DNA from 3 places in the Rhizobium sp. BK379 genome. Region 3 is predicted to be linked to each of the others. Evidence: riboswitches for the same ligand, from Rfam matches in the RefSeq annotation. Region 3 holds a riboswitch; each other region holds the start of a gene.
What was found. Region 3 has a riboswitch for cobalamin ahead of cobU (bifunctional adenosylcobinamide kinase/adenosylcobinamide-phosphate guanylyltransferase). Riboswitches for the same ligand answer to the same signal wherever they lie in the genome.

Region 1 (3,271 bases), 160 kb from region 3:
ACGCCATAGCCGAGACCTGATATCATGACGCAGACCGCGCCGGTGGAGGCGCCGGCTGAAATTCCGAGCACATAGGGTTCGGCAAGCGGATTGCGCAGCAGCGCCTGCAGCACCGTGCCGCACAGTGCCAGCGATGCGCCGGCACTGGCCGCCGCCAGCGCGCGGCTGAGGCGGTAATCCCAGACGATGCCCTGATGGATGCGGCTGAGCTCGAATGCCGTGCCGAAGAGGCGGTTGGAAACCGCTTCTGCCGTGGTGGCGAGCGGGATTGATATCTCGCCGATCGATACGGCGAGACTGATCATGATACCGAGCAGGAGGAGGGCGGCGATGGTGAGCGTGGCAAGCGCCCACCATTTCCTCTGTGGCAAGGCAGCCTGGCTCACTGGGCCAGACCGAAGGACTGGATGCCCTTTGCCAGCGTCTCGATGCCGTCGATGGTTCTGATCGTCGGGTTCATCGACTGCGCGTCCATCATGATGAAGCGCTTGTTCCTGACGGCATCGAGCTCTTTCGTAACCGGATCGTTTTCCAGGAAATCCACCTTCACCTTGGGATCATCGGCGGCATAGCGGCGGCGGTCCATGGTGGCGATGACGATGACGGCGGGATTGGCCTGCGAAATCGTTTCCCAGCCGACGAGGGGCCATTCCTCTTCCGTCGTGACGACGTTCTTCGCCCCGAGCGTCTTCAGGATATAGGCTGGCGCGCTGTTCTTGCCGGCGATGAAGGCATCGCCTTTCACTTCCTTGCTGGAGAACCAGAAGACGATGGGCAGGTTCTTTGCCGCAGCACCGGCAACAGAGGCAGCGGCCGCGGCCTCCCGCTTCTTGAGGTCGGCGATGACAGCATCGCCGCGGTCTTTCACGTCGAAGATCTGGGAGAGTTCGGCGATTTCCTGATAGATCAGGTCCATCGTGAACAGTTCCTTGCGCACGCCATCGCCGCCGTCGGTATTGATCTTGGCGACGCAATCGGCAGGCGCGACATAGGTGTTGATGCCGAGATCCCCAAACTGCTCGCGCTTGCCGACGGAGCCTTGCGTGCCGACATGCCATTCGAATTCGGCAGCCACCAGATCGGGCTCCGCGCCGACGACGGATTCGAAGCTCGGGTCATTGTCGGCCAGCCGTTTGATCCTGCTGTTAACATCGGCATATTGCGGCAGGACCGGGCCGACCCAGACGGCCGTGCCGGCGATCTTGTCGGCAAGGCCGAGCGAGAACAACACTTCGGTCATGCCCTGGCCGATCGAGACGATCTTGGCCGGTGCCTTTTCGAAGGTGACCTGCTGGCCGCAATTGGTGAGGGTGAGGGGATATTGGGTGGCGGCAAGTGCGGGCGCAGCAAAGCCGGCCAGCCCGAGCGCGAGGGAAAAGCTCTTCAGAAGCTGTCGCATGGAAAACTCTCGATCAAAGGAAAAGGGCTAGCGGATGCCGGCGCGCGAACGATGGCCAGCGAGCGGGAGGCTAGCGGCGGATCGTCCAATCGAGACGGATGGATGGCGGCAGGTGGGGAGGGATCTTGTCAATCATGTCTGCTCCTTGTCCGGGCATCCCCGCCCGGCTTGATTGGATCGTGATCGACGGCAGGTCTCCTGGCTCGCGAATATGTGCCGGTCATCTGCCTTCCCGCGAAATCGCAGTGGCACGGCCCTGAGGCCGAGGGCATGATCGCTGAAGCGATCAACCCCGAGATCGACAATCCGCTTACAGTTGCGGGGGCAGCCACGGTCTCGGTCCCTCTTGGGTCGTCCTCACCGTGTTCCCTATTATTCCCCTCGGAGTTCTCTTCGGGGAACCGTCGCCCCGATCTATGACGCCGCCATGGGCGACGTCAAGCTCGGGAATGCGAAGTGTGTCGGGTCCGAGGCCGCCTTAGTGACTGGCGCCCGAGCCGCCGGCGGCGACAAGCGCGAAGGGCTGGCCCTCGATGGGGATCGTACGCATTTCCTTCAGCGTCTGCGTGCTGATGAGGCGAATCAAGCTGTGGCGAGGATCGCTGATGGCGATATCATCGCCGGCCACGGCCAGCCGCGGACGCGGATCGCGCCAATGGCCGTCCTTGCTGTAGGGCTCGGTCACGGTTTCCGATCTGACGATCTCGCCCTTGACTGTATCGAGCAGATGCAGCCTGCCATCTTCGGTGAGGATATAGGCATTCTGAAACTTTGCCGGATCGAGCACAAAATCGACGCGCCGCGTTGGAAGGTCGATGATGCGGTAGGGTGCGTCCGTATTATCAGGATCGATCAGCGCCAGCTTGTCCTCTCCGTAATTGCCGAGGAAGAACTGCATCGAGCGGCCGCCGAGCAGCGTCGCGACCTTGCCCCGCGGCAGCGATGCGCCATAGGCGAGCATTTCCACGCTCGGGCCTTCCGCGCCGCCGGGGCGGGCGATGAGCACGCCTTCCTCGCAACCGAAGGCGACGAGGCGGGCGGAGGTTGCCTCGCCATGCAGGCCGGTGCAGGGCGCGACATCGCCGATCTGCCGGCCATCCCGGTCGAGCACCCGCAGGCCCAGGCGTGGCGGCAGTTCGCCCTCCTTGACCGGCGCCTGCATGTTCGGCACGGAGACCAGCAGGTGATTGCCCATCGGCACAGCGACGCCGTGATGGGCGGCGATGGTGTTGACAGCTTTCGGCTCCGGCTTTTCCTGCAGCAGGCTGCTCTCCTTCAAGAGATCGAAGCGGTCGGTGCGATCATAGAAGATCGCCACGTCATCGCCATTCGTCACCACATGGCCGGGCTTCTCGCCCAATATCGTCGTGCCGATCAGCTTGGGTGGCGCCACCTCGAGATCGCGATGCTCCCCATGATCGGAAAGGGCAATGCCGGTATCGATGGCATGAACGACATTCTCTTCGCCCTGGACGGCAAAGAGCGTGCGCCCGGTCTCGCTCAACGACAGGGCGGCATAACCCTTGAGATCGAAGCGGCCGATCTCTTTCCCGCTCGCAAGATCGATGGCGTGGACGACCGGCAGGCTGTGATCAGCCACGAAAAGCCGCCAGCTCTCCTGCTGTTCTTCCTCGGCGCGGGAAGCCGAGGGCAAGGCGGCGGATGTGAGCGCAGTGGCGACTGCGAAGATAGCGAAAGGGTGCCGGGACATGAAATCTCCTTTAATGTAATAACATTACATAACCGTTGTTATAAAGTTACATTTGTCTTGTCCAGTCGCGGCTGTCGGATTTTTGAGAAATTGGGGACGCCGGCCGTTCGATGTCTGGCTGGCTTTTCATCATGACCGGATAGCGGTGTATGACGCAGGCC
Region 2 (3,271 bases), on a different contig from region 3:
TTCCTGTTCCTCGTCGGCGAATTGCTGGAAGGGGTTGCTGCCGGCAAGGCGCGCGCCAGCATCCAGTCGCTGACGACGCTGGTGCCGAAGAACGCACTGCTCGAGGCGGATGGCGAAGTGAAGGAAGTGCCGGCCGAGACGCTTGCGGTCGGTTCCGTTATTCTCGTGCGGCCGGGAGACCGGATTTCCGCCGACGGCACCATTCTGTCCGGTGAAAGCGCGATAGACGAGGCGCCGGTGACCGGCGAAAGCACGCCGGTGCGCAAGGGTGCTGGCGAGCCGGTTTTTGCCGGCACGGTGAATGGTGACGCCGCATTGCGTATTCGCGTCACGGCCGCCGCCGAAGACAATACGATTGCCCGCGTCGTCAAGCTGGTGGAGGAAGCCCAGGAATCGAAGGCGCCGACGGAGCGTTTCATCGACCGTTTCTCCCGCTACTATACGCCTGGTGTCGTCGTCGTGGCGGCCCTGGTCGCCGTTCTGCAGCCGCTGCTGATGGGCGGAGCATGGGGCGAATGGATCTACAAGGGACTCGCGATCCTTTTGATCGGCTGCCCCTGCGCGCTGGTCATTTCCACGCCGGCAGCGATTGCCGCCTCGCTTTCTGCGGGCGCGCGCCGCGGTCTGCTGATGAAGGGCGGGGCGGTTCTGGAATCGCTCGGCAAGGTGACGGCCGTTGCCTTCGACAAGACAGGCACGCTGACCGAAGGCAAGCCGCAGGTCACGGATATCATCGCCTATGGGCGCTCGGAGGCTGAAGTGCTTTCGCGTGCTGCGGTTCTAGAGCAGGGCTCCAGCCATCCGCTGGCGCTGGCGATCCTCAACCGTGCCAAGGCCGATGCCGTGCCCGTGCCGCCGGCTTTCGAAGTGGAAGCATTGCCCGGCAAGGGCATGACCGGGAAGGTGGGTGGGGAGATGCTCGATCTGCTGTCGCCGCCGGCCGCGCGCGAGCGCGGGGCGCTGAATGCCGAACAGGATGAACGGGTCGCGGCGCTGAATGGCGCGGGCAAGAGCGTCTCGGTCCTGCTCATCAATGGTGTCGCCGCCGGTCTCATCGGCATGCGCGACGAGCCACGCGACGACGCCAAGAGCGGGCTTGCGACGCTGAAGGCGGCAGGCGTGCGCGCCATCATGTTGACCGGCGACAACAAGCGCACGGCAGCAGCCGTTGCCGGTGACCTCGGCATCGACTGGCGCGGCGAGCTGCTGCCGCAGGACAAGCAGCGCATTGTTGGCGAATTGAAGAAGGAAGGATTGTTCGTTGCCAAGGTCGGTGACGGCATCAATGATGCGCCGGCGCTTGCTGCAGCCGATGTCGGCATCGCCATGGGCGGCGGCACCGACGTCGCGCTGGAAACGGCGGATGCGGCGGTACTGCATGGGCGTGTCGGCGACGTTGCCCGCATGATCGACCTTTCGAAGCGGACGATGCGCAATATCTTCCAGAACATCACCATCGCGCTCGGGCTGAAGGCCGTGTTCCTGGTCACCACTATCGTCGGCATTACCGGCCTGTGGCCGGCGATCCTCGCGGATACTGGTGCGACCGTGCTGGTGACGATGAATGCACTTCGCCTTCTTCGCATAAAGATATAAAGATTTCTTTATGTCATCTTGACGATCCGGTGCGACAGGTGCATGCTTGTCGCATCGTGGTTCTCTGGATCTGACGATCCTGAGCTAAGAGGGAATTCGGTGAGGCTAACGCCAAGACCGAAGCTGCCCCCGCAACTGTAAGCGGATAGACACCGTCCTTCGACGTCACTGGGAAGACGCCTGGGAAGACTGGACGGTGTTGAAGACCCGCAAGCCAGGAGACCTGCCGCGATAGATAACGTCCACGGGCGGGGTGTCCCGGTGTGCCGCTTTGCGCGAGACGGCACGTCTGTAGCCACACCTCGTCGATGCGTTGCGCCTGAGCCTTGCCCATAACCTTCGGGGTAAGGAAATGACCATCAAGACTGCAAATCTCGGCTTTCCTAGGATCGGAAAGCATCGCGAACTCAAATTCGCACTGGAAAGCTATTGGGCCGACAGGTCCGATGCCGGCGTGCTTCTCGATGTCGGCAAGCGGCTGCGGGCGCAAAACTGGGCCCTGCAGAAAGAGAAGGGGATCGATATTATCCCCTCCAATGATTTTTCATTCTATGACCATGTGCTCGATACGACTGTCATGGTCGGCGCCATACCTTCGGCCTATGGCTGGAAGGGCGGGCCTGTTGCACTCGATACCTATTTCGCGATGGCGCGCGGCTCGACCGGCGAAGAGGCGCATGCCGATTGCGGCCACCAGCATCACCACGGTCATGGCGTGCCAGCGCTAGAAATGACCAAGTGGTTCGACACAAACTACCACTACATGGTGCCGGAACTCGGTCCCGATCAATTCTTCGCGCTGACCGCAAACAGGCCACTCGATGCCTTCATCGAGGCGAAGACGCTCGGAATCCACACACGGCCAGTCATCCTCGGCCCTGTCACCTTCCTGAAACTCGCCAAGGGAACCGAGGAAGGTTTTGCACCGATCAGCCTGCTTGAACGCCTGTTACCTGTTTATGCGAGGGTGCTTGCGGAACTGAGCGCTGCCGGTGCCGACTGGGTGCAGATCGACGAACCGTGCCTGGTGCTGGATCTCTCAGGAGAAGAGCAGGCAGCATTGAAGCATGCCTATCGTGCGCTGCACGAGCTGGTACCGAACCTGAAGATCATGCTCGCCACCTATTTCGGCAATATAGGCGATAACCTGCCGACGGCGCTCGCATTGCCGGTTTCCGGCCTGCATGTCGATCTCGTTCGTGCTCCGCAGCAGATCGATGCCCTTCTCAAGACGTCCCCCGATTTGACGCTGTCGCTCGGCATCATCGACGGACGCAATATCTGGAGGGCGGACCTTGCCGTGATCCTGAAAAAGATCGAGCCACTGGTTCAGCGCTTCGGCGCGGAAGGACTGCAGATCGCGCCGTCCTGCTCGCTGCTGCATGTGCCGATCGACCTGGATCTGGAAACCGGACTGGATGAGGAACTGACGTCGTGGCTCGCTTTCGCCACCCAGAAACTCGATGAACTCTCTGCCCTCGGCAGTTCCGGCGGGGCTTATCAAGTAATTGCTGCAGCCTCTCAGGCCGTTGCCTCTCGAGCGGCTTCTCCACGTGTGCATGATCTCAAAGTCAGGCAGCGGGTCGCGGCAATCGATGAGACGATGATGACGCGGAGCAGCGGTTTTGTCGAGCGGACCAGCCTGCAGGAGCGCAAGCTTCTCCTGCCGCTCTTC
Region 3 (3,271 bases):
GCATCCGGCTTCGAATCCCCCGGCAGCACCGCAATCAGCGCACCGCTGCGCGCTGCGACCGCATGCAGCGCCTCCAGCGCATAGTGGAAATAGCTCGCCCCGCCGAGCGCCCGTACGATGATCAGCTTCGCATGCCGCGCCGTCCGTTCGACGTATGTATCGACCGACATCGGGTGCTTCAGGCTCATCAGGCTCGCAAGCCTCAGCGAATAGCCTCCTTCTCCGCCGCTATGGGCCGCGGCAATCGCCGCAAGCTCGGTATCGGCAGCGGACAGGAACAGGATATCGCCCGGCGACTGGCCGAGGTCGATCGCCTCGTCCCCGTCGCTGATCGTCCCCTGTTGAGCGAGAAGCAGATGCATTCGTTATGTCCTCAGACGAGCGCTTCGATCGCCTTGCGCACCGCGTCCTGATCCATCTCGTGCAGACCGATGACGACGAGGCGCGTATTGCGGGCCTCACCCGGCGCCCAGGCACGGTCGAAATACTGGTCGATGCGGGCACCCACGGCCTGTAGCTGCAGGCGCATCGGCTTGCCGGAGACATCGATGAAGCCTTTCAGGCGCAGCACGTCATGCTCGGCGATGATGCCCTTCAGCTTCTCGACGAAACCTGCCGTATCCGAGACAGCGCCGAGTTCAACGACGAAACTGTCGAATTCGTCATGGTCGTGCGGCTCGCCATCCTCATGCTCCAGCTCGTGATGGGACTTGCGGTTGACGATATCGTCTTCCGTGCCGATGCCGAGGCCGAGCAGCACGCTTGCCGGCACCTCGCCGTTCTTCGCTTCGATCATGACAGGCTTGCGGGCAATGCGCGAGGCGACTTCGCTCTTCACGCGGCCGAGCCCGTCCGCGTCGATCAAATCGGTCTTGTTGAGCACGATCAGGTCGGCGCAGGTCAGCTGATCCTCGAAAAGTTCCTCGATCGGGCTTTCATGATCGAGCGATTCATCCTCGACACGGCGCGCATCGACGGCATCGTGGTCATCGGCAAAACGACCGGCAGCAACGGCCGCACTATCGACCACGGTGATGACGCCATCGACCGTCACTTCGCTCCGGATATCCGGCCAGTTGAAGGCGGCGACGAGCGGCTGCGGCAATGCAAGGCCCGAGGTCTCGATGACGATATGGTCAGGGCGCTGCTCGCGCTCCAGAAGCTTGGTCATGGTCGGAATGAAATCGTCGGCAACGGTGCAGCAGATGCAGCCATTGGTGAGCTCGATAATGTCGTCCTCGGTGCAGTTTTCCGCACCGCAGCCCTTCAGCACGTCGCCATCGACGCCGAGATCGCCGAACTCGTTGATGATGAGCGCGATCTTCTTGCCGCCGGCATTGGTGAGCAGGTTGCGGATCATCGTCGTCTTGCCGGCGCCGAGAAAGCCGGTGATGACGGTTGCGGGGATTTTCTGCTGCATGGAACTAACCCTTCATTTTCAGCGGCAGACCCGCTGCGATAAAATAAACATCCGCGGCCGAAGCCGCGATCATCTGGTGCAGCCGGCCTGCATGGTCGCGAAATTCCCGCGCCATGCGGTTCTCGGGCACGATGCCGAGGCCGACTTCATTGGAAACGATGACGAGCCGCGCCTTAGCATGAGGCAGAAAGGCGGCAAGGGCGGCAGACTGGGCGGCGATATCGCGCCCCTCCATCATCAGATTGGTGAGCCACAGCGTCAGACAATCGACGAGGATGGCCCTGCCCTCCGCGTCGATGGCGGTCAGGCGCTCGGTGAGATCGAGCGGTTCCTCATGCGTGGTCCAGGAGGGGCCGCGGTCGGCCCTGTGCTGGTCGATGCGCGCCTGCATCTCGTCGTCCCAGGCGCGGCCGGTGGCGATGTAGTGGCGCTCGAGACCGCTCGTGGTGATGAGATTTTCGGCGAAGCCGGATTTGCCGGAGCGAGCGCCGCCGAGGATGAAGGTGGCGGTCATGACAACACCGTCCGTAGAGGATGGGCACGGCCTTCGCCACGCCCCTCATTCCTGTGCTTGTCGCAGGAATCCAGCCTGCCCAAGTCCTTGGGCAGGAGAGACTCATTCCGCGATAACGTTGATTCATTCACGGCACAGACGCGCCGTGGCTGGTTTCCTGTGACAAGCACAGGAAGCAGGGAAGAGAAAACGGCCTGCGCCGGAAGCTCATCACAGAGGGGCGGCGGAACACCGCGCCCATATCGCACCACCAGAGGCAGCGCTGAATAACATCCTTCAGCCAAGACAACCTCCGTGCTGGCAGCGGGCAAAGCGCCCAAATTGGGCATTATGCCCGGCACGGATAGCAGGTCTCCTGGCTCGCAGTTATCGGCCGCGACAGGGGCGACCCCTCGGTCGCCCCTTATCGTGCCAGCGGATCTGCCTCGCCTTCCCGGCTGCATCTCGTGAAAAGGCGGACGATTCGTAGAATTAGAGGCGTCCTGCCCCGGCTGATCACGATGCATTTCCAGTGGCTTTTCCGGCACTTGTCCGCCTTGCCCGCTTGCAGAATGCAAGACCGTCGGCGCCGCAATCCAAATGCCGGATGGAAGACCCTGACTGCTCTACAGTCGCGGGGTCGGCTGTGATGAAGGCGCCCGGCTTGGGTCCGCCCCGTCACATTCCCTTTTAATCCGGAAGGCGTTTGCCGATCCGGAACCATCCATTATGTGGATTCATGGTTAGGCGCGTGCAACTCCCATGTCAATTGCCGCGCAGCGTCCCGCTCATGTTCATCTCGACTTACACTACGGATATTATCGTCTTTAATCAAAGGCTTACGTCACAAAAACTTTACGGCCCGGCCGGTTTTTTGCCGCAATTGCCGCTCATGCGGATGCCGGCTCCGCCCTTGACCCCTATTCTTGCCGCCTAATTTCTCCATGATGCTCTCCCGAATGCACATTCGCCGCCTCGGCCCTCTAGGCACCGCCTTCGATCCGGGGCGCCTGCGCGCGCTTATTCGCCACAGCGAAATGGGCATGGTCTTTGCCGGCGCGCTTGTCGGCATCGTATCGGGGCTTGCGGTCTCAGCCATGAGCTATGCCTCGGAAGAGATGCACAGCCTGATCTTCGGCATAGACGGCACGACGAGGCTCAGCGCCTCGCAGATCGACAGCAAGTTTTTGCTGATGACGGCCCCGGTAGCCGGCGGCATGCTTCTCGGGCTCTTGCTCTTCATTCTCGCCAAATGGCGCAAAAAGCCGATGGTCGACCCGATCGAGGCCAATGCGCTGCATGGCGGCCGCCTGTCGCTGACGGACAGCATCCTTGTCGCGATCCAGAACCTCGTTTCC

Region 1: another riboswitch for cobalamin. It lies ahead of FHT93_RS06325 (ABC transporter substrate-binding protein); the one in region 3 lies ahead of cobU (bifunctional adenosylcobinamide kinase/adenosylcobinamide-phosphate guanylyltransferase).
Region 2: another riboswitch for cobalamin. It lies ahead of metE (5-methyltetrahydropteroyltriglutamate--homocysteine S-methyltransferase); the one in region 3 lies ahead of cobU (bifunctional adenosylcobinamide kinase/adenosylcobinamide-phosphate guanylyltransferase).

The regions. Positions count from the first base shown of each region.
Region 1 is NZ_JACIAD010000001.1:1,213,941-1,217,211, reverse strand. Features, by position in the region: gene FHT93_RS06330 (iron ABC transporter permease) at 1-386, opposite strand, end outside; gene FHT93_RS06325 (ABC transporter substrate-binding protein) at 383-1,399, opposite strand; cobalamin riboswitch at 1,570-1,820, opposite strand; gene FHT93_RS06320 (metallochaperone AztD) at 1,878-3,110, opposite strand.
Region 2 is NZ_JACIAD010000008.1:395,751-399,021, reverse strand. Features, by position in the region: gene FHT93_RS29990 (heavy metal translocating P-type ATPase) at 1-1,596, shown strand, start outside; cobalamin riboswitch at 1,637-1,842, shown strand; gene metE (5-methyltetrahydropteroyltriglutamate--homocysteine S-methyltransferase) at 1,949-3,271, shown strand, end outside.
Region 3 is NZ_JACIAD010000001.1:1,373,773-1,377,043, forward strand. Features, by position in the region: gene cobN (cobaltochelatase subunit CobN) at 1-362, opposite strand, end outside; gene cobW (cobalamin biosynthesis protein CobW) at 374-1,420, opposite strand; gene cobU (bifunctional adenosylcobinamide kinase/adenosylcobinamide-phosphate guanylyltransferase) at 1,425-1,934, opposite strand; cobalamin riboswitch at 2,262-2,653, opposite strand; gene FHT93_RS07160 (chloride channel protein) at 2,861-3,271, shown strand, end outside.